2 regions of the Caldimonas taiwanensis NBRC 104434 genome follow, and region 1 is predicted to be linked to the other one. Evidence: riboswitches for the same ligand, from Rfam matches in the RefSeq annotation. Region 1 holds a riboswitch; the other holds the start of a gene.
What was found. Region 1 has a riboswitch for S-adenosylhomocysteine ahead of metH (methionine synthase). Riboswitches for the same ligand answer to the same signal wherever they lie in the genome.
Positions count from the first base shown of each region.

Region 1 (9,749 bases):
GCGCCAGCTCGCCAATGCCGACCGCGCGCTGGGCGCGGGCATGCCTGCGCGTGGCCCGCGGGTGAGCGTGACGCATTACGACTTGGAGCTGCTGAACACCGAATCGCGCTTTCCGGTGGCGCGCATCGTCGAGGCTTTGCGCGGCCGCCAGGTGGGCACCTTGTGCTTCCACGGTCCGCCGGGCAGCGGCAAGACGGCGCTGGCCGAGCATATCGCCGCGCAGTTGCAGCGGCCCTTGCTGGTGCGTCAGGCGTCGGACTTGGTGAGCAAGTACGTGGGCGAGACCGAGCAGCACATGGCCCGCATGTTCGAGGAGGCGCAGGCCGAAGGCGCGGTGCTGCTGTTGGATGAGGCCGACAGTTTTCTGCGCAGTCGCCGCCGGGCCGAACGCCATTACGAGGTCAGCGAAGTCAACGAAATGCTCCAGGGCATGGAGCACTTTGCCGGCATCTTCATTTGTACCACCAATCTCTTCGACGAGCTGGATGAGGCGGCGCTGCGCCGTTTCACGTTCAAGATCCGATTCTTGCCGCTGCGGCCCGCGCAGCGTGAACGCCTGTTCGCCATCGAGGCCCTGGGCGATGCGCAGGCCCCTCTGGGGCGCGAGCAGCGCGAGCGCCTGGCCCGGCTGGACCAGCTCACCCCGGGTGATTTTGCCGCCGTGTGCCGCCAGGCCGACTTGCTCGGGGAGGCTTTCACGCCCGACGAATTCCTGTCGCAGCTGGAGGCCGAGCACCGCAGCAAGCCCGAGGTGCGCGTTCGCCGCGGCATCGGCTTCGTGCGCTGAAGCGGCGGCCCTTGCGGGCGGCCGCCCCAGACCCCATGCCCGAAGCGGTCTGAGGCGGCCTGCCTACAATGCAGGCATGGACGAGCGACCCTACACCCGCGCCGCCGCGCTGCCGGAGCTGATGCGTCAGCGCATCGTCATTCTCGACGGCGCGATGGGCACCATGATCCAGCGTTACAAGCTGAGCGAGGCCGACTACCGCGGCACGCGCTTTGCCGACCATCCCAAAGACCTCAAGGGCAACAACGAACTGCTGGTGTTCACCCGGCCCGATGTGATCAGCCAGATCCATGAAGCCTATCTGGCCGCCGGCGCCGACATCATCGAGACCAACACCTTCGGGGCCACTTCGGTGGCCCAGGAGGACTATGGGCTGGCCGCGATGGCGCGCGAGATGAACGTGCAAGCCGCCCGACTGGCGCGCGCGGCCTGCGAAAAATTCGCCACGCCAGACAAACCCCGTTTCGTGGCCGGGGCCTTCGGTCCTACGCCGCGCACGGCCAGCATCAGTCCGGACGTCAATGACCCTGGGGCGCGCAACATCGATTTCGACACCTTGCGCGCGGCGTATTACGAGCAGGCCGAAGGCCTGCTCGAAGGCGGGGCCGACCTCTTTCTGGTGGAAACCATCTTCGACACGCTCAACGCCAAAGCGGCGATCTTTGCGATCGACGAATTGTTCGAGGCCACCGGCGAGCGTGTGCCGGTGATCATTTCGGGCACCGTCACCGATGCGTCGGGGCGCATTCTCTCGGGCCAGACCGTCACGGCCTTTTGGCACTCGGTGCGCCATGCGCGCCCCATCGCCGTGGGTCTGAACTGCGCGTTGGGGGCGGCGCTGATGCGCCCGTACCTGGAAGAGCTGGCCAAGGCCGCGGACGACACCTTCATCTCCTGCTACCCCAATGCGGGGCTGCCCAATCCGATGAGTGACACCGGTTTCGACGAGACGCCCGAGGTCACCAGCGCGCTGATGGAAGACTTCGCGCGCGCCGGGCTGCTCAACATCGCCGGCGGCTGCTGCGGCACCACGCCCGAACACATCGCGGCGATCGCCCAGCGGGTCGGGCACTACCGGCCGCGCTGCCGGGCCCAGGGCTTGTTCAGCCGCCTGGTGCCTCAGGCGGCTTGAGCGCGGCCGCCTCGGCGCTCAGGGCGCCGGCACGCTGATGAGCAGCTCCACCCGGCGGTTGAGCGCCCGCCCTTGGGCCGTGGCGTTGTCGGCCACGGGTTCGGTCTTGCCGCGGCCTTCGGCGAGCATGCGTTCGACCGGCACGCCGCGCCCCACCAGGTAATCGCGCGTGGCTTCGGCGCGCTCTTTCGAGAGGCGGTTGTTCAGCGCGTCCGAGCCGCGCGCATCAGTGTGTCCGAGGATGAGCACCTGCGCGTCTGGCGCTTCGAGCAAGGCGGCGGCCACCAGGTCCAGGGTCTGCCGGAAGCCCTCGGTCACCGCGGCACGCCCGGACACGAAGGAACTGTCGCCCGTGGCGCGCACCAGCAGACGGTTGTCGTCGGTGCGTCGCACCTCGACCTTGCCGGCTTGGGCGGCGCTCAACAGGCGTTGCGCCAGCGCCTCCATCGAGGCCGTCCAGGCGTGGCCGTCGATCACCGAGACGGCTGGGGGCGCCACAGGTGCCGGTGGCGCCACCGGCGCTGCCGCCGGCGCAGGCGGCGGTGCTTCGCTCGGCCTGGGCTCGGTGGCGCAGCCGGCGAACCAGGTGATGGCGGCCATGAGGGGCCACAGTCCTCGCAAGCGCTTGCTCATGTCTTTTCCTCCTGAGTTGGATCGGTGGGGACGAAGAAAAGCCCCGGCCGGATGCCGGGGCTGGGCAGGGCGCAGCGGCGATCAACGGGCCTGAGCGGTTTGCTCGCGCTCGGCCACGAAGATCTCCACGCGCCGGTTCTTGGCGCGGCCTTCGGCCGTGTCGTTGCTGGCCACGGGTTCGCGGCTGCCGCGGCCGTCGATCGTGATGCGTGAGACGGCCACGCCGCGGGCGACCAAGTAGTCGCGCGTGGCTGCGGCACGCTCGAACGACAAGGGGTTGTTCACCGCATCGGAGCCCGTGCTGTCGGTGTGGCCGATGATGCGGATGTCGGTGGCCGGGTGTTCGCGCATGCTTTGGGCGAACTTGTCGAGCACGTGGGCCAATTGGGGACGGATGGCCGCGCGGCCCACGTCGAAGCCGGCGTCGGCGGGGATCTGCACGCGGATCTGGTTGTCGGCGGTGCGCTCCACGCCGATGCCGGTGCCCGCGCTGGCTTGCTCCATCTTGGCGCGTTGCTCCTCCATGCGCTTGGACCAGATGTAGCCGCCCAGCGCACCGACGGCCGCGCCGGCCGCCGCGCCGGTGGCCGCGCTCTTGCCTTTGTTGCCCCCGGCGGTGGCCAGACCGATCAACGCACCGGCGGCCGCGCCGATGCCAGCACCCTTGGCGGTGTTTTGCTGGGTTTCACTCATGTTGGCGCAGCCTGAGGCCAGCAAGGCCAAGGCGCACATTGCCACGATGCTTCGCTTCATGATCGTTCCTCTTACTGCCAAAGTCCACATTCCAGCCCAAGCATGGCCGACTGGCAAGGTCAGGGCGTTGAAAAATGTAACGGCCGCAGGGTCCGTGGGCCGCCCCCCGATTGGAGGGGCTTGGCGTAAAATGCGTTCCCTCCAAGGAGCGTTGCAGCACCGGCTCCTCGGGCGTCTTGTGTCAGGCTTGGAGTTTTTTCTCTCGCAACGACGCTCGCCCGCGCCGCCACGGGGGAGCCGTGGCCCCTTGCATGACCGGCCATGACTTCTGCCTCTGCCTCCCACATTGCCTCCTCTGCGATGCCGCCGATGCGACTGTCGGGGCTGGAACCCGTGTTGATCGGTGAGGGCACGCTGTTCGTCAACATCGGCGAGCGCACCAATGTCACCGGCTCCAAGGCGTTTGCGCGCATGATCCTCAACGGCCAGTTCGAGGACGCCTTGGCCGTGGCACGCCAGCAGGTGGAAAACGGCGCGCAAATCATCGACGTCAACATGGACGAGGCCATGCTCGACAGCAAGGCCGCGATGGTGCGTTTTTTGAACCTGATCGCCTCCGAGCCCGAGATCGCGCGCGTGCCGATCATGATCGACTCGTCCAAGTGGGAGGTGATCGAGGCCGGCCTCAAATGCATCCAGGGCAAAGGCATCGTCAATTCCATCTCGCTCAAGGAGGGCGAGGCCGAATTCAAGCGCCAGGCCCGGCTGATCCGGCGCTATGGCGCGGCCACCGTGGTGATGGCCTTCGATGAGCAGGGCCAGGCCGATACCTTCCAGCGCAAGATCGAGATTTGCGAGCGGGCCTACCGGATCTTGGTGGACGAGGTGGGCTTCCCGCCCGAGGACATCATCTTCGACCCCAATATCTTTGCGATTGCCACCGGCATCGAGGAGCACAACAACTACGCGGTGGACTTCATCGAGGCCACGCGTTGGATCAAGCAGCATTTGCCGGGGGCCAAGGTCTCCGGCGGTGTGTCCAACGTGAGCTTCTCCTTCCGCGGCAACGAGCCGGTGCGCGAGGCCATCCACACGGTGTTTCTGTACCACGCGATCCGCGCCGGCATGGACATGGGCATCGTCAACGCCGGGCAGATCGGGGTGTATGACGAGCTCGACCCGCAACTGCGCGAGCGCGTCGAGGACGTGGTGCTCAACCGCCGCCCCGACGCCACCGAGCGCTTGCTCGAAATCGCCGAGGCGGTCAAAGGCTCGGCCAAGGACGACAGCGCCCGCTTGGCTTGGCGCGCGCTGCCGGTGGAGGAGCGCTTGAGCCATGCGTTGGTGCATGGCATCACCGACTTCATCGTCCAAGACACCGAGGAAGCCTGGCAGAAGATCAAGGCCCAAGGCGGCCGCCCGTTGCATGTGATCGAGGGCCCGTTGATGGCCGGCATGAACATCGTGGGCGACTTGTTCGGTGCGGGCAAGATGTTTTTGCCGCAGGTGGTCAAGAGCGCACGCGTGATGAAGCAGGCCGTGGCCCATCTCGTGCCCTACATCGAGGAGGAAAAGCGCCAGCTCGAGGCCGCCGGCGGCGATGTGAAACCCAAAGGAAAAATCGTCATCGCCACCGTCAAGGGCGACGTGCACGACATCGGCAAGAACATCGTCGCGGTCGTCCTGCAGTGCAACAACTTCGAGGTGGTCAACATGGGCGTGATGGTGCCCTGCCAGGACATCCTCGCCCGTGCCAAGGTCGAAGGGGCGGACATCATCGGGCTGTCGGGGCTCATCACGCCCAGCTTGGAAGAAATGCAGTACGTGGCCTCGGAGATGCAGCGCGACGAATACTTCCGGGTCAAAAAGATCCCACTGCTCATCGGTGGGGCCACCACCAGCCGCGTGCACACGGCCGTGAAAATTGCCCCGAACTACGAAGGGCCGGTGGTCTACGTGCCCGATGCCTCGCGCAGCGTGAGCGTGTGCTCGGACTTGTTGTCGGACGAGCGCGCGGCGAAGTACCTCGAAGAACTGCGGGCCGACTATGAGCGCGTGCGTCAGCAGCATGCGGGCAAGAAGCAGGCGCCCTTGGTGAGCTTGGCGCAGGCGCGCGCCAACAAGACCCCGATCGATTGGGCCTCGTATGTGCCGCCCAAACCCAAGTTCCTGGGCCGGCGCGTGTTTCGCAATTACGATTTGGCCGAGATTGCGCAGTGCATCGACTGGGGTCCGTTTTTCCAGACCTGGGATTTGGCCGGTTCTTTTCCGGCCATCCTCACCGACGAGATCGTGGGCGAATCGGCGCGGCGCGTCTACAGCGACGGGCAGCGCATGCTCAAGCGGCTGATCGAAGGCCGCTGGCTCACTGCGCATGCGGTGATCGGCTTGTATCCGGCCTGTCAGGTCCACGATGACGACATCGTGCTCTATGCCGACGAGGCGCGCACCCAGGTGCTGATGACTTGGTACGGCCTGCGCATGCAAACCGAGCGCCCGGTGGTCGATGGGGTGCGTCGCCCCAACCGCTGTCTGGCCGACTTCGTCTCACCGCTGAACAACGATTACGTGGGCCTGTTCGCGGTGACCGCCGGCATCGGCGTGGAGAAGAAGGAGCGGTACTTCTTGGATGACCACGACGACTACTCGGCCATCATGCTCAAAGCGCTGGCCGATCGGCTGGCCGAGGCGCTGGCCGAGCGCATGCACCAGCGCGTGCGCACCGAGCTGTGGGGCTATGCTCCGGACGAGGCGCTGTCCAACGAAGAGCTGATCGCCGAAAAATACCGTGGCATTCGCCCGGCCCCTGGCTACCCGGCCTGCCCGGACCACAGCGTCAAACGCGACATGTTCCGAGTGCTGGGGGCGCACGAGATCGGGATGGGCCTGACCGACAGCCTGGCCATGACCCCGGCGGCCAGCGTCAGTGGGTTCTACCTGGCGCACCCGCAGGCGGTGTACTTCAATGTGGGCCGGGTGGGGGCCGATCAACTCGATGATTTGGCCCGCCGCAGCGGGCGCGACCGCGCCGAAGTCGAGCGCTTGGCCGGGGCCTGGGTCTGAGTGCGCAGCTCCAGCGGCAGCACGCCTTGCAAATAGGCGTCGATGAGCGCATGAGCGCTGTCCAGTGGCTCCAGCTCGGGCAGGCGTAGCAAGCGCAAGCGCAGCAGGCCACCCAGGAAGCATTTGGTCTCCAAGGCCGCCAGGCGGGGCGTGATGTCCGGGCGCAGCGTGCCTTCCAGACGGGCTTGTTCGTAGGTGCGCTCGAGCTTGCCGATCAGGTCTTGGCTGTGAGCGATCCAGTCGCTCAGATCCTCGCTGCGTTCGCCGACGAATTCGCACTTGAACTCCAGAATCTCCATCACCACCCGCAGCTCGGGGTCATCGATGGAGCCGATCAGCTGACGCAGGAAATTGCGCAGGCGGTTGCGCGCGTCGGCCTTGGGGTCGAGCAGCAGCGTGTAGTCCAGCCGATCGATGAAGGGGATCGAGACTTCATCGAACATGGCGTCGATCAACTCGCCTTTGTTGGCGAAATGCCAGTACACCGCGCCGCGTGTGACGCCCGCTTCCTTGGCAATGTCCTCCAGGCTGGTCATCGACACGCCTTGGGCGTGGAAACACCGCCGCGCGGCCGCCAAGATCGCCCGGCGGGTTTGTTCGGCTTCTTCTTTGGTGCGTCGCGCCATGATCCGCATACATTCGTGAATGTATGTATGATACGGGCTTTCCCGGGGGCGCGAACTCGGGGTTGATCCGCACCGGCGTGCGGTCGATCGAGGGACGCGCCCGGCTCGATCCACCTATCCATGCTCACGCCGACGGCTTCGTGTTCGAAGCCCGGGGCGGCGTGAGTCGATGAGGACTTCATGCGAACGATCGTCGATGACTTCACACGCCGGTTCGCTGCGGGCTCGGTGAGCCGCTGGAGCGCTGTATTGCTGGCTGCGGCGGCACTGGCGGGCTTGGCGGCCTGCGATGCGGCCAAGACCGCGCCCAGCCCTGCGGCCGGGGCGGCCCTGCCGGTGCAGGTGCGCGTGGTGCAAGAGCAGCAGCTGCCGATCACGTTGGAGGCCGTGGGTCAGGCCGAAGGCTCCAAACAGGTCGAGGTGCGCGCCCGCGTGACCGGGTTGATCGAGCGCCAGCGCTACCAAGAGGGCGAGCCGGTGCGTGCCGGCGCGGTGCTGTATCAGATCGAGCGCGCGCCCTTCGAGATCGCGCTGCAGCAGGCGCGCGCGCAGCTGGCCCAGCAGCAAGCGCAACTGGAGCAGGCCCGCCGTGAGTACGACCGACTGCGCCCGCTGGCCGAGGCTCAGGCCATCAGCCGGCGCGAGGCCGACAATGCCCAGTCGTCACTGCAGCTGGCACAAGCGGCCGTGGCCTTGGCCCAGGCCCAGGTGCGACAGGCCGAGTTGGACCTGTCCTACACCACGGTGACGGCGCCGATCTCGGGCATCAGCGGGCGCTCGCTGAAGTCGGAAGGGGCGTTGGTCAACCCGGGCACCGACAGCCTGCTGACCACGGTCACGCAGACCGATCCGATCTGGGTGCGGTTCGCGCTGTCCGAGGCGGAGCTGGCCCGTGTGCGGGCGGCCGGCGGCACGCAGGTGCGGCTGTTGAGCGACCAAGGCGAGTCGCTGCTGGAGCAGGGGCGACTGAACTTTGCGGGCTCCACGGTGGACCCCTCGCTGGGCACGGTGCCGCTGCGGGCCGAGTTTGCCAACCCGCGGCTGCGGGTGCTGCCCGGCCAGTTCGTCAAAGTGCAGGTGGTGGCAGGGCAGGCGCGAGGCTTCTTGGTGCCGCAGTCGGCCGTGATGCAAAACGAGCAAGGGCGCATGGTGTGGGTGGTGCGCGACGGTCAAGCCCAGCCTGCGCCCATCCAGACGGCCGGGTGGTTGGGCAGCGATTGGGTGGTCACGAGTGGGCTGAAGGCCGGCGATCAGGTCATCGTCGAGCATCTGATGAAGCTGCGTCCCGGCGCCCCGGTGGCGCCGCAGCCGGCCGAGCCGCAGCCCGCTGCAGCGCCAGCGGCCGCTGCAGCGGCCTCGACGCAGTGAAGAAGGAGGGCGCATGAACTCCCGCTTCTTCATCGAGCGGCCGATATTCGCCGCGGTCTTGTCCATCGTCGTCGTGCTGGCCGGGCTGGTGTCGATGCGCGCTTTGCCGATCGCCCAATATCCGGAGATCGCCCCGCCGACGGTCACCATCAGCGCGTCCTATCCCGGCGCTTCGGCCGAGACGCTGGCCACCACGGTGGCCGCACCCATCGAGGAGCAGCTCTCCGGCATCGAGGGGCTGCAGTACTTCAATTCCAGCGCCTCGTCCAACGGGACGGTGGAAATCACCGCCACCTTCGAAGTCGGCACCGACATCGACAAAGCCACCTTCAATGTCAACAACCGCGTGCAGCTGGCCTCGCCGCGCCTGCCTGACGAGGTGCGCCGCAACGGCGTGGTGGTGGCCAAGCGCTCGAACAATTTTTTGCTCGTCATCGCGTTGAACTCGCCGCAGGGCACGCACGATGAGTTGTTCTTGTCCAACTACGCCACGCTGAACATCCTGGACGAGCTCAAGCGCATTGCGGGCACGGCCGACGTGCAGGTCTTCGGCGCGCGCGACTATTCGATGCGGGTGTGGCTCAATCCGGACCGCATGGCCCAGCTGGGCATCACGCCGGCTGACGTGGCCGCGGCCATCGGCGCACAAAACGCGCAATACGCCGCGGGCAAGATCGGCGCCGAGCCTGCGCCACCGGGGCAAGAGATTGCCTACACGGTGACCGCGCGCGGCCGCCTGCTGCGCCCGGAAGAGTTTGGCGAGATCATCCTGCGCGCCAGCGGCCCCGGCGGCGTGCTGCGCCTCAAAGACGTGGCCCGCGTGGAGCTGGGCGCGCAAAGCTACGACCAGTCCAGCTACGTGGACGGCAAGCCCTCCATTGCCATCGGCGTGTTCCTGCAGTCTGGGGCCAATGCGCTGGACGTGGGCGAAGCCGTCAAGGCCAAGATGGCCGAGCTCAAGCGCGAGCGCTTCCCCACCGATGTGGACTACAGCATTCCCTACGACACCACCTTGTTCGTCTCGGCGTCGATCCACGAGGTGGCCAAGACGGTGATCGAGGCCGCGCTGATCGTGCTGGTGGTCGTGTTCATCTTTTTGCAAACCTGGCGCGCCACGCTCATTCCGATGTTGGCCGTGCCGGTGTCGCTGATCGGCACCTTCGCCGGCCTATGGCTGTTGGGCTTTTCGATCAACACGCTGACGCTGTTTGCGATGGTGCTGGCCATCGGCATCGTGGTCGATGACGCGATCATCGTGATCGAGAACGTCGAGCGGCTGATGCGCGAGGAGAGAATGAGCCCCTTTGCGGCGGCCATCGAGGCCATGCGCGAGGTCTCCGGCGCCGTGGTGGGGATCGTGCTGGTGCTGTGTGCCGTGTTCATCCCGGTGGCCTTCATGGGGGGCATCGCCGGCCAGCTGTACCGCCAGTTCGCCGTGACGGTGGCC
Region 1 covers NZ_BCWK01000001.1:278,381-288,129, forward strand. The annotation lists gene CTA01S_RS01445 (ATP-binding protein) at 1-787, shown strand, start outside; gene CTA01S_RS01450 (homocysteine S-methyltransferase family protein) at 864-1,919, shown strand; gene CTA01S_RS01455 (OmpA family protein) at 1,938-2,552, opposite strand; gene CTA01S_RS01460 (YiaD family glycine zipper/OmpA-like lipoprotein) at 2,634-3,305, opposite strand; S-adenosyl-L-homocysteine riboswitch at 3,443-3,528, shown strand; gene metH (methionine synthase) at 3,567-6,308, shown strand; gene CTA01S_RS01470 (TetR family transcriptional regulator) at 6,233-6,934, opposite strand; gene CTA01S_RS01475 (efflux RND transporter periplasmic adaptor subunit) at 7,115-8,302, shown strand; gene CTA01S_RS01480 (efflux RND transporter permease subunit) at 8,316-9,749, shown strand, end outside.

Region 2 (9,749 bases), on a different contig from region 1:
CCCAGTTGGCGAAACTGCGCTAGCTGAGCGCGCACGCTCTCACGGGTGGCGCCGATGCAGGAAAAATGCGGTGCGGCGTCCACGCCTTCGGACAGGATGGCCTGCACCGTTTGCAGGGTGCCATCCTGCGTGGAGCCGCCGGCGCCGTAGGTGACGGAGCAGTACTCGGGCTGGAGTGCAAAGAGCTGCGCGCGCACCGCGGCGAGCTTGTCCACCCCTTCGGGGGTTTTGGGCGGGAAGAACTCCAGGCTGATCGGCAGCCGGTTCTCAGTGGCGTTCATCGATTCCTCTTCGTGTGTGTTCGGTAGACATCAGCCGCGCGTGCAGGCCCAGATGAAGAACTCGCGGTTGCCATCCCCGCCGGTGATGGGGCTGTCGAACCAAGCGCGCACCGTCCAATCCAGCGCTCGACAGGCCGCGCGCAGACGCTGCTCGACCCGCGGGTACAGGTGGGCGTCTTTCACCAACCCGCGTTTGCCCACCTGGCCGGGGCTCAGCTCGAACTGCGGCTTGACTAGCATCAGCACCTGGGCCCCGGGCTTGAGCCACGGCGCCAGCGGGGCCAACACCAAGGTCAGTGAGATGAAGGACAGATCCCCCACCATCAAATCGAAACTGCCCTGGGCCTGCTCGGTGGCAAAGGCCGTGCCCTGTGGCGAGCGCGCGTTGAGGCCTTCGTAGACGGTCACGCGCGCATCGCCGCGCAAGCGCTCGTGCAATTGGCCTTGGCCCACCTCCAGCCCCACCACCGCGGCAGCGCCGGCTTGCAGCAGCACGTCGGTGAAGCCGCCGGTGCTCTGCCCCACGTCCAGGCAGCGCCAGCCCCGCACGTCCAGACCGGTTGCGCGCAAAGCGCCTTCCAGTTTGAGTCCGCCGCGCGAGACGAAGCGCAGCTCGGCATCGTCCACCACTTCCAAGGCGCAGCCTTCGGGCAGGATTTCTCCGGCCTTCTTCGGCGCCTGCCAGCCTTGCGGCCCCTTCCAGCGCACCGCCCCGCGCTCGATCAGCCGTTGGGCGGCCGAGCGCGACGGCGCCAAACCTTGCTGCACGAGGAGTTGATCGAGACGGGGCATCGCAAGCCTCCGGCATGCCGCCCAGGCCGCAGCGGCGGCGGCCCCGGTGGCCCGAAGCACAGGCCGCTGCGGTGGCGGGGCCGACGATCAGTACCGGTAGGTGTCGGGCTTGTAGGGCCCTTCTTTGGGCACGCCGATGTAGGCGGCTTGTTCGTCGGTCAGCACGGTGAGCTTGGCGCCGAGCTTGGACAACTGCAGTCGCGCCACCTTCTCGTCCAGATGCTTGGGCAGCACATAGACCTTGCCCACTTCGTAGCGCTCGGGCTGGGTGTAGAGCTCGATTTGCGCCAGCGTCTGGTTCGCAAAGCTGGAGGACATGACATAGCTCGGATGCCCCGTGGCGCAGCCCAAGTTCACCAAGCGCCCCTTGGCCAGCAGGATGATGCGTTTGCCATCCTCGAAGATCACGTGATCGACCTGCGGCTTGATCTCTTCCCAGCGGCACCGGGCTTCCAACGAAGCGACATCGATCTCGTTGTCGAAGTGGCCGATGTTGCACACGATGGCCTGGTCTTTCATGCGGGCCATGTGTTCGTAGGTGATGACGTGCTTGTTGCCGGTGGCCGTCACGAAGATATCGGCCTTGTCGCAGGCCTCGTCCATCGTGACGACCTTGTAGCCTTCCATGGCCGCCTGCAGCGCGCAGATGGGGTCGATCTCGGTCACCCAGACCTGGGCCGACAAGGCCCGCAGTGCCTGGGCCGAACCCTTGCCCACGTCGCCATAGCCACACACCACGGCGATCTTACCGGCGATCATCACGTCGGTGGCGCGCTTGATGCCGTCCACCAGCGATTCACGGCAGCCGTAGAGGTTGTCGAACTTGCTCTTGGTGACCGAGTCGTTGACATTGATGGCGCGGAACATCAGTTCGCCACGTGCGGCCATTTGCTTGAGCCGGTTGACGCCGGTGGTGGTCTCTTCGGTGACGCCGATGATGGCCGCGCTCTTGCGCGAATACCAGGTCGGGTCCTGCGCCAGCTTGGCCTCGATGGCCGCAAAGAGGACGCGCTCTTCTTCACTGCTGGGATGGGCCAGGACCGAGCGGTCCTTTTCGGCACGTCGGCCCAAATGCATCAGCAGCGTGGCATCACCGCCGTCGTCCAGGATCATGTTGGGGCCTTCGCCTTCCGAGCCGGCCGGTCCGAACTCGAAGATGCGGTGGGTGTAGTCCCAATAGTCCCGGAGCGACTCGCCCTTGTACGCGAACACGGGCGTGCCTTGGGCGACGAGCGCGGCGGCCGCATGGTCTTGCGTGCTGAAGATGTTGCACGAAGCCCAGCGCACGCTGGCGCCCAGGGCCTGCAGCGTTTCGACCAGCACGGCCGTCTGAATGGTCATGTGCAAGCTGCCGGCGATGCGCGCGCCTTTGAGCGGCTGGCTGGCTGCGAATTCCTCGCGGATGGCCATCAGGCCGGGCATTTCGGTTTCGGCGATGCGGATTTCCTTGCGCCCCCAGTCGGCGAGCGACAGGTCGGCCACGACGTACTGGTCGCTCGACAGGGCGGGCTTGAGGACAGCGTTCATGAGTTTCTCCTGATGGAAAAACCGCCGTGCGCCGGGGGAAGGTGGACAGGCCCACCCGGCCAGACACATGCGGGTGAGCGCCGTTGCGATCGAAGCCGTCCGAGCCTGGGGCCTGCAGGCCTTGCAACGCTCCTCGGACAGACCTCGATTGTAGCCGCCCCGGGCGGGGGCATGTTGGGCTGGGCTGCACCGCGACGGCCAAAACCGGTAGCATTGTCACTTTGCACGCGGCTTTGACGTGCTCGGGCGTCGCCAGGCGTCCTTTCCTTGGCTCATCGGCCAAGACTGTGGAGAGTTTCCCGTGTCTTTTGCCTCCGAAACCCGGCGTCGCCGGACGTTTGCCATCATTTCCCACCCCGATGCGGGCAAGACCACGCTGACCGAAAAGCTGTTGCTCTTTTCAGGCGCGATCCACATCGCCGGCTCGGTCAAGGCGCGCAAGGCCAGCCGCCATGCCACCTCCGACTGGATGGAGATCGAAAAGCAGCGTGGCATCTCGGTGGCCAGCTCGGTCATGCAAATGCTGTACCGGGACCACGTGATCAACTTGCTGGACACACCGGGCCACAAGGATTTTTCGGAGGACACCTATCGCGTGCTGACCGCGGTGGATTCGGCGCTGATGGTGATCGACGCGGCCAATGGCGTGGAGGCGCAGACCCGACGCCTCATCGAGGTGTGCCGCCAACGCGACACCCCCATCCTCACCTTCGTCAACAAGATGGACCGCGAGGGCCGCGACCCCATCGCGCTGCTGGACGAGATCGAGCAGGAACTGGGCATGCCTTGCGTGCCGATGACCTGGCCGGTGGGCCAGGGCAAGGCGTTTGCCGGCATCGTCAATCTGCGCCAAAAGAACATGCGGCTGTTCAAGCCGGGGCAAGATCGCCTCACCGACGACGAGATCGTGCCGCTGGAACAGGCGCAGACGTTGCGCGCGCGCTTCGGTCACGACTTCGAGCTGGCCGAGCAGAACATCGAGCTGCTGAGCGAGGCCGCGCCGGCGTTCGACATGGAGGCCTTTCTGGCGGCCAAGCAGACGCCGGTGTTTTTTGGCTCGGCCGTCAACAACTTTGGTGTGCAGGAAGTGCTCGATGCCCTGGTCGATCTGGCCCCGCCGCCGGCGCCGCGGCGCAGCACCACGCGGCTGGTGCGGCCCGACGAGGAGCAGTTTTCCGGCGTGGTCTTCAAAGTGCAGGCCAACATGGACCCGGCGCATCGGGATCGCATTGCCTTCGTGCGCGTGTATTCGGGCCGCTACACCCAGGGCATGAAGCTCAAGGTGCAGCGCACCGGCAAGGAGTTGCGCCCCACCAGCGTCGTGACCTTTCTGTCGCAACGCCGTGAAGCCGTGGAGGAGGCTTATGCCGGCGACATCATCGGTTTCACCACGCATGGCGGCGTGCAACTGGGCGACACCCTCACCGAAGGCGAGGCCTTGCAATACACCGGACTGCCGTTCTTTGCGCCCGAACTCTTCCAGGCCGTCGAATTGGCCAACCCGATGAAGAGCAAGCAGCTGCAGGCCGGGTTGATGCAGCTGGGCGAAGAAGGCGCCATCCAGGTCTTCCGTCCGCACGAGGGCGGCCCGATGCTGCTGGGGGCCGTGGGTCAGCTCCAGTTCGAGGTGGTGCAGCACCGCTTGAAGACCGAATATGGGGTCGATGTGCGCCTGATGCCCTCGCGCTTCGTCGGCGCCCGCTGGGTCAGCTCCGACTCTGCCGAGGAGCTCAAGAAGTTCATCGACCTCAACGGCAGCAAGTTGGCGCTGGATGCGGCCGACACCTTGGCCTATCTGATGACCTCGCCCTATGACCTGCGTTTGACGCAAGAGCGGCACCCACGCATCCGCTTCCATCCGCTGCGCGAACACGCGGGTCTGACATTGCAGCAGGCGGCTTGATGGCTTCGCCGATGTTGCCCTTGTCGGCCTGGCCGGCCTTGGCGCGCCGGCGGCTGCGCGGCCTGTTCACCGACATCGACGACACCCTCACCCGCGAGGGGGTGATCATGCCCGAGGCGCTGCAGGCCCTGCACGCGCTGCGCGCTGCCGGGGTGGTGGTCATCCCCGTCACCGGGCGGTCGCTGGGGTGGTCCGAGCCCTTGGCGCGGCAGTGGCCGGTGGCGGCCATCGTGCCGGAGAACGGCGCCCTGGCCGTGCTGCCCGATGGCCGGCGCCTGTACCTGCAGGACGAGGCCACGCGGCAGCGCAACGCCCGACGCCTGGCCGAAGTGGCCCAGCGCATCCTGGCCGAAGTGCCGGGCGCTCGGCTGGCGCGCGACAGCGCAGGACGTCTGACCGACATCGCCATCGATCATGGCGAATTCACGCACTTGCCGCCCGAGCGCATCGACCAGGTCGTGGCGCTGATGCGCGGGCAGGGGATGGTGGCCACCGTCAGTTCCATCCACATCAATGGATGGTTTGGCACGCATGACAAGTGGAGCGGTGCGTGTTGGATCGCCCAGGAACTGCTGGGCGTCGATCTGGAGCAAGAGCTCGACCGTTGGGCTTATGTGGGCGACTCCACCAACGATCAGCCCATGTTCGAGCGTTTCGAGCACAGCGTGGGCGTGGCCAACATCGCGCGTTTCGTGCCGCAGATGCAGCACCTGCCGCGCTATGTCACTGCGTCTGCGCAAGGAGCCGGCTTTGCCGAGGTCGCGCATGCCGTGCTGGCGGCCCGCTGATCAAGGCGCCAAGCCGGGCAGGCCTGTCCATAGCGCATCCAAGTTGGAGATTCCCCAGTCCGCAGGATTTTCGGGGCCGACGATGCGGTCATGGGTGTACGCAGCGCCCAGATCCAGCACCTCGGGCACGATGTAGGTGTTCGATTTGGTCGAGAAAAAGACCTTCACCCGAGGCCGCAACAGCGAGTGTTCGTTTTGTTCCAGCACCACGCCCAGCCGTCCGGACTGCAGGCGCACCAGCGAGCCCGTCGGATAAATGCCCACGCATTTCACGAAGGCTTGAAACACCCGCTCGTCGAAATGCCCCTCCTTGGCCCACAGCGCCATCTTGCGCACAGACTCGGCAGGATGCCAGCCGGCTTTGTACGGGCGATCCGAGGTGATGGCGTCATACACATCACACACCGCCCCGATTTTCGCGTGCAGGCTGATGGCATCGCCGCTGAGCCGGTCGGGGTAGCCGCTGCCATCGATTTTTTCATGGTGGTGCAGGCACACGTCCAACGCCATCTCGCTGCGCACACCGGCCCGCTGCAGCATCTCGAAGCCGGCTCGCGGATGGGCTTGAACGCAGAGGAACTCCTCTTGCGTCAGCCGACCCGGCTTGTTCAGGATCTCCAGAGGGATGACCGCTTTGCCCAGATCGTGCAGCAAGCCGGCCAGGGCGGCTTCCCGGACGTCTTCGGCACTGAGCTGGAGTTGCCGTGCCACGGCGGCACACAACGCGGCCACGGCCACGGAGTGCAAATAGGTGTAGTCGTCTTTGGTTTTGAGGCGGGCCAGACTGATCAGTGCATGAGGGTTGCGCTCCAAAGAATCCGAGACCTCGTGGGCCAGGGCCTTCAGCGGCGTGGTATCGACCACGCGGCCCAAGCGGGCTTGCCGAAAGAGGTGCTTGATTTGTGTCTTGGCTTGAGTCAGGACCCGCTGGGCGTGTAGCACCTCGGCTTCCAGGCTCATGCGGCGTGGCGCCGATGGCGATGCCGGGCGATCGGGCAGCGGCGTGCGCAGCTCGGCACGCAAACGCTCGTCATCGGCCGAGCCGACCTCGGGCAGGCGCAGCGCTGCGGGCTCGGGCGCCACGTCCAGGCCCTTGTCCACGTCGATCACCACTTCCTTGACCGGGGACTGCAACAGCTTGTCCAGATCGGCTGGCGATTTCAAGACGAACGAGGTCTTCCAAAACGGATGATCCAGCCAGGACGTGCCGCACAGCGCATGGAGGTACATGCCCACACGCACTTGGTGTACGGGAATCTTCTTCAACATGGTGCGACCGATGCTAGCCCGTCGGTCGATGGGGGATGCGAAAAATTGCGTGGCAAAAGCCTCACTCGAAGCTTCATCGCCGATCGGAGCGACCCCGGGGGCCTGCCCATTCGGAGTGCTGTGCGGGCTGAGGTGGGTGGGAGCGGCGAGTTGGGGCTCACATCGGCCGTGCAGTCTCTGCGGCCGTGAGCCGCGTGGACATCCGACCCGCGGGCACCGCCCTGCCACGGGGCGGCTGGGCCGGGCCGCCGAACGCGGTGTCCGTGGGGCTTACGGCCCGGCTGCCGCACGCAGCGCCTGGGCCTTGTGGCGCAAGTCCCTGGAGGCGCTGGCGCGCCTGCGGGCTTTACAGTCCCGCCGCTGCACGCAGCGCCTGGGCCTTGTCCGTGCGTTCCCAGGTGAACTCGGGTTCCTCACGACCGAAGTGGCCGTAGGCGGCCGTCTTGCTGTAGATCGGCCGCTGCAGGTCCAGCATCTGGATGATGCCCTTGGGACGCAGATCGAAGTGCTCGTTGACCAAGGCGGCGATCTTTTCATCGGGAATCACGCCCGTGCCTTCGGTGTAGACGGTGACATTGATCGGGCGGGCCACGCCGATGGCGTAGCTGAGCTGGATCTGACACTGACGGGCCAGGCCCGCGGCCACGATGTTCTTGGCCACATAGCGGGCGGCATAGGCGGCCGAGCGATCCACCTTCGTTGGGTCTTTGCCCGAGAAGGCGCCGCCGCCGTGCGGGCAGGCGCCGCCGTAGGTGTCGACGATGATCTTGCGGCCGGTCAGGCCGCAGTCACCCTGCGGGCCGCCGATGACGAAGCGGCCGGTCGGGTTGATCAGGTACTTGGTGTCTTTCAGCCATTCCTTGGGCAGCACCGGCTTGATGATTTCCTCGATCACCGCTTCGATGAACGAGGGCTTCATCTTCTTGGGCGTTTCGCTTTGGTCCGGGCTGTGCTGGGTGGACAGCACCACGGTGTCGATGCTGTGCGGACGCCCATCCACATAGCGCATCGTCACCTGGCTCTTGGCGTCGGGGCGCAGGAACGGCAGCCGGCCATCCTTGCGCAGCTGCGCCTGGCGCTCGACCAGTCGGTGCGCGTAATAGATGGGCGCTGGCATCAACTCGGGCGTTTCGTCACAGGCGTAGCCGAACATCAGGCCCTGGTCGCCGGCGCCCAAGTTCAGGTAGTCGTCGCTGGCCTGGTCCACGCCCTGAGCGATGTCGTTGCTCTGCTTGTCATAGGCCACCAGCACCGCACAGCCTTTGTAGTCGATGCCGTATTCGGTGTTGTCGTAGCCGATGCGCTTGATGGTATTGCGCGCCACCTCGATGTAATCGACATGGGCATTGGTCGTGATCTCGCCGGCCAGCACCACCAGCCCGGTGTTGCACAGGGTTTCGGCGGCCACGCGCGAGCGAGGGTCTTGCTCGAGGATGGCGTCGAGGATGGCGTCGGAAATCTGGTCGGCCACCTTGTCGGGGTGGCCTTCGGAGACGGATTCGGACGTAAAAAGAAATTCGTTCGCCACTGCAGGGCCTCCTGTTTCGATGACACTCCAGGCGTTTGCCGACCCGGGTCACGAAGGAGGAGCGGCGAACGCTTTAGCGGTATTTGTTGTCGAGCAAGCACCCAAGGCCGGTGCCCACCGGGCAGGCGGCTCGCTATGCTTGCCACCTGCGCATCGCCCCGCAAGTTGTTCCTTAACCCGGCGACCCCCACATTATAGAAACACATGCTGATCCTCTTTCGCCTGCTGTCTCGATGTCCCTTGTGGCTGCTCCATCACATCGGGGCGGCTTTGGGATGGCTGGCCTTCGCACTGTCTCCCACCTATCGGCGCCGTTTCCGCGCCAACGCCGCGCAAGCGGGTGTGCCGTGGTCGCAAGTCCGTCCCGCCGTGGCGGCTGCCGGGCGCATGGTGGCCGAGCTGCCGTGGCTGTGGATGCGTCCGCAGGACCAGCCCTTGGGGGCACGGGTGCGCATCGAAGGGGAGCAGCACATTCGTGCAGCCCATGCCCAGGGGCGCGGGTTGATCTTCCTTACGCCGCACCTGGGGTGTTTCGAGGTGACGGCGCAGGCCTATGCCGAGCACTTCGGCGCCGAGTGCGGGCCGCTGACCGCGTTGTATCGGCCGCCGCGCAAAGCCGTGCTGCGCAAGTTGGTGGACACGGCGCGACACCGCCCGGGGCTGAAGACGGCGCCGGCGACGCTGGCCGGCGTGCGGCAGATGATACGCGCGCTCAAGGCGGGCGAGGCGGTAGGGCTGTTGCCCGACCAAGTGCCGCCCGAAGGCCTGGGGGTATGGGCGCCATTCTTCGGCCGGCCGGCGTACACGATGACCCTGGCCGCGCGTCTGGCCCACCAAAGCGCAGCGAGTATCTTGCTCGTCTGGGGCGAGCGTCTGCCTGGTGGGGCAGGCTATGTGGTGCGGTTCTCGCCGATGGCCGAGCCCCTGCCGCTTGAGGCAGAATCGGCCGCCGCTTGCATCAACCGTGCGATGGAACGACTGATCTTGCAATGCCCCGGTCAGTACCTGTGGGGCTATCACCGCTACAAACACCCGCGCGCGTTGCCGCACGAAGGGGGGCAACCTTGAAGCGCTGGGCCAGTCATGCGGCCATCGGCTTGATGTGGCTGGTGCACTGGCTGCCGCTGCCGGTGCAGGCTGCTTTGGGCCGCGGCCTGGGTCGCGCCTTGTTCGCGCTGGGGCGCTCGCGTCGGCGCATCGCCTTGCGCAACCTGGAGCTGTGCTTTCCGCACTGGACGCTGGCTCAGCGGGAGGCTTTGGCCCGTGAGCATTTCCAGTGGTTGGGGCGCAGCCTGCTGGAGCGAGGCTTGCTCTGGTATGCCCCGCGCCGTCGCCTGGAACGCCTGATCCGCATCGAGGGCGATATCGGCCTGGCCGATCGCAGCGACAAGCCGGTGATGTGGCTGGCCCCGCATTTCATGGCGCTGGACGTGGCCGGGGTGGCGATTCAATTGCATGTGAAGAAGACCGGCACTTCCATCTATCAGGCCCAAAGCAACAAAGTCTTCGATGCGGCGATTCGCCGCGGTCGGCTGCGCTTTGGCAATGCCGAAATCTTTTCGCGCAAGGAGTCGGCCAAGCCCTTGATGCGTTGTATCCGTCGTGGCCAGCCCTTCTTCAATCTGCCCGACATGGACTTCGGCCCGAAGGATGCGGCTTTC
Region 2 covers NZ_BCWK01000002.1:183,257-193,005, reverse strand. The annotation lists gene metF (methylenetetrahydrofolate reductase [NAD(P)H]) at 1-281, opposite strand, end outside; gene CTA01S_RS02585 (TlyA family RNA methyltransferase) at 312-1,073, opposite strand; gene ahcY (adenosylhomocysteinase) at 1,161-2,600, opposite strand; S-adenosyl-L-homocysteine riboswitch at 2,669-2,741, opposite strand; gene CTA01S_RS02575 (peptide chain release factor 3) at 2,902-4,503, shown strand; gene CTA01S_RS02570 (HAD family hydrolase) at 4,503-5,291, shown strand; gene CTA01S_RS02565 (HD-GYP domain-containing protein) at 5,292-6,560, opposite strand; gene metK (methionine adenosyltransferase) at 6,907-8,088, opposite strand; gene CTA01S_RS02555 (lysophospholipid acyltransferase family protein) at 8,293-9,156, shown strand; gene CTA01S_RS02550 (LpxL/LpxP family acyltransferase) at 9,153-9,749, shown strand, end outside.
Region 2: another riboswitch for S-adenosylhomocysteine. It lies ahead of ahcY (adenosylhomocysteinase); the one in region 1 lies ahead of metH (methionine synthase).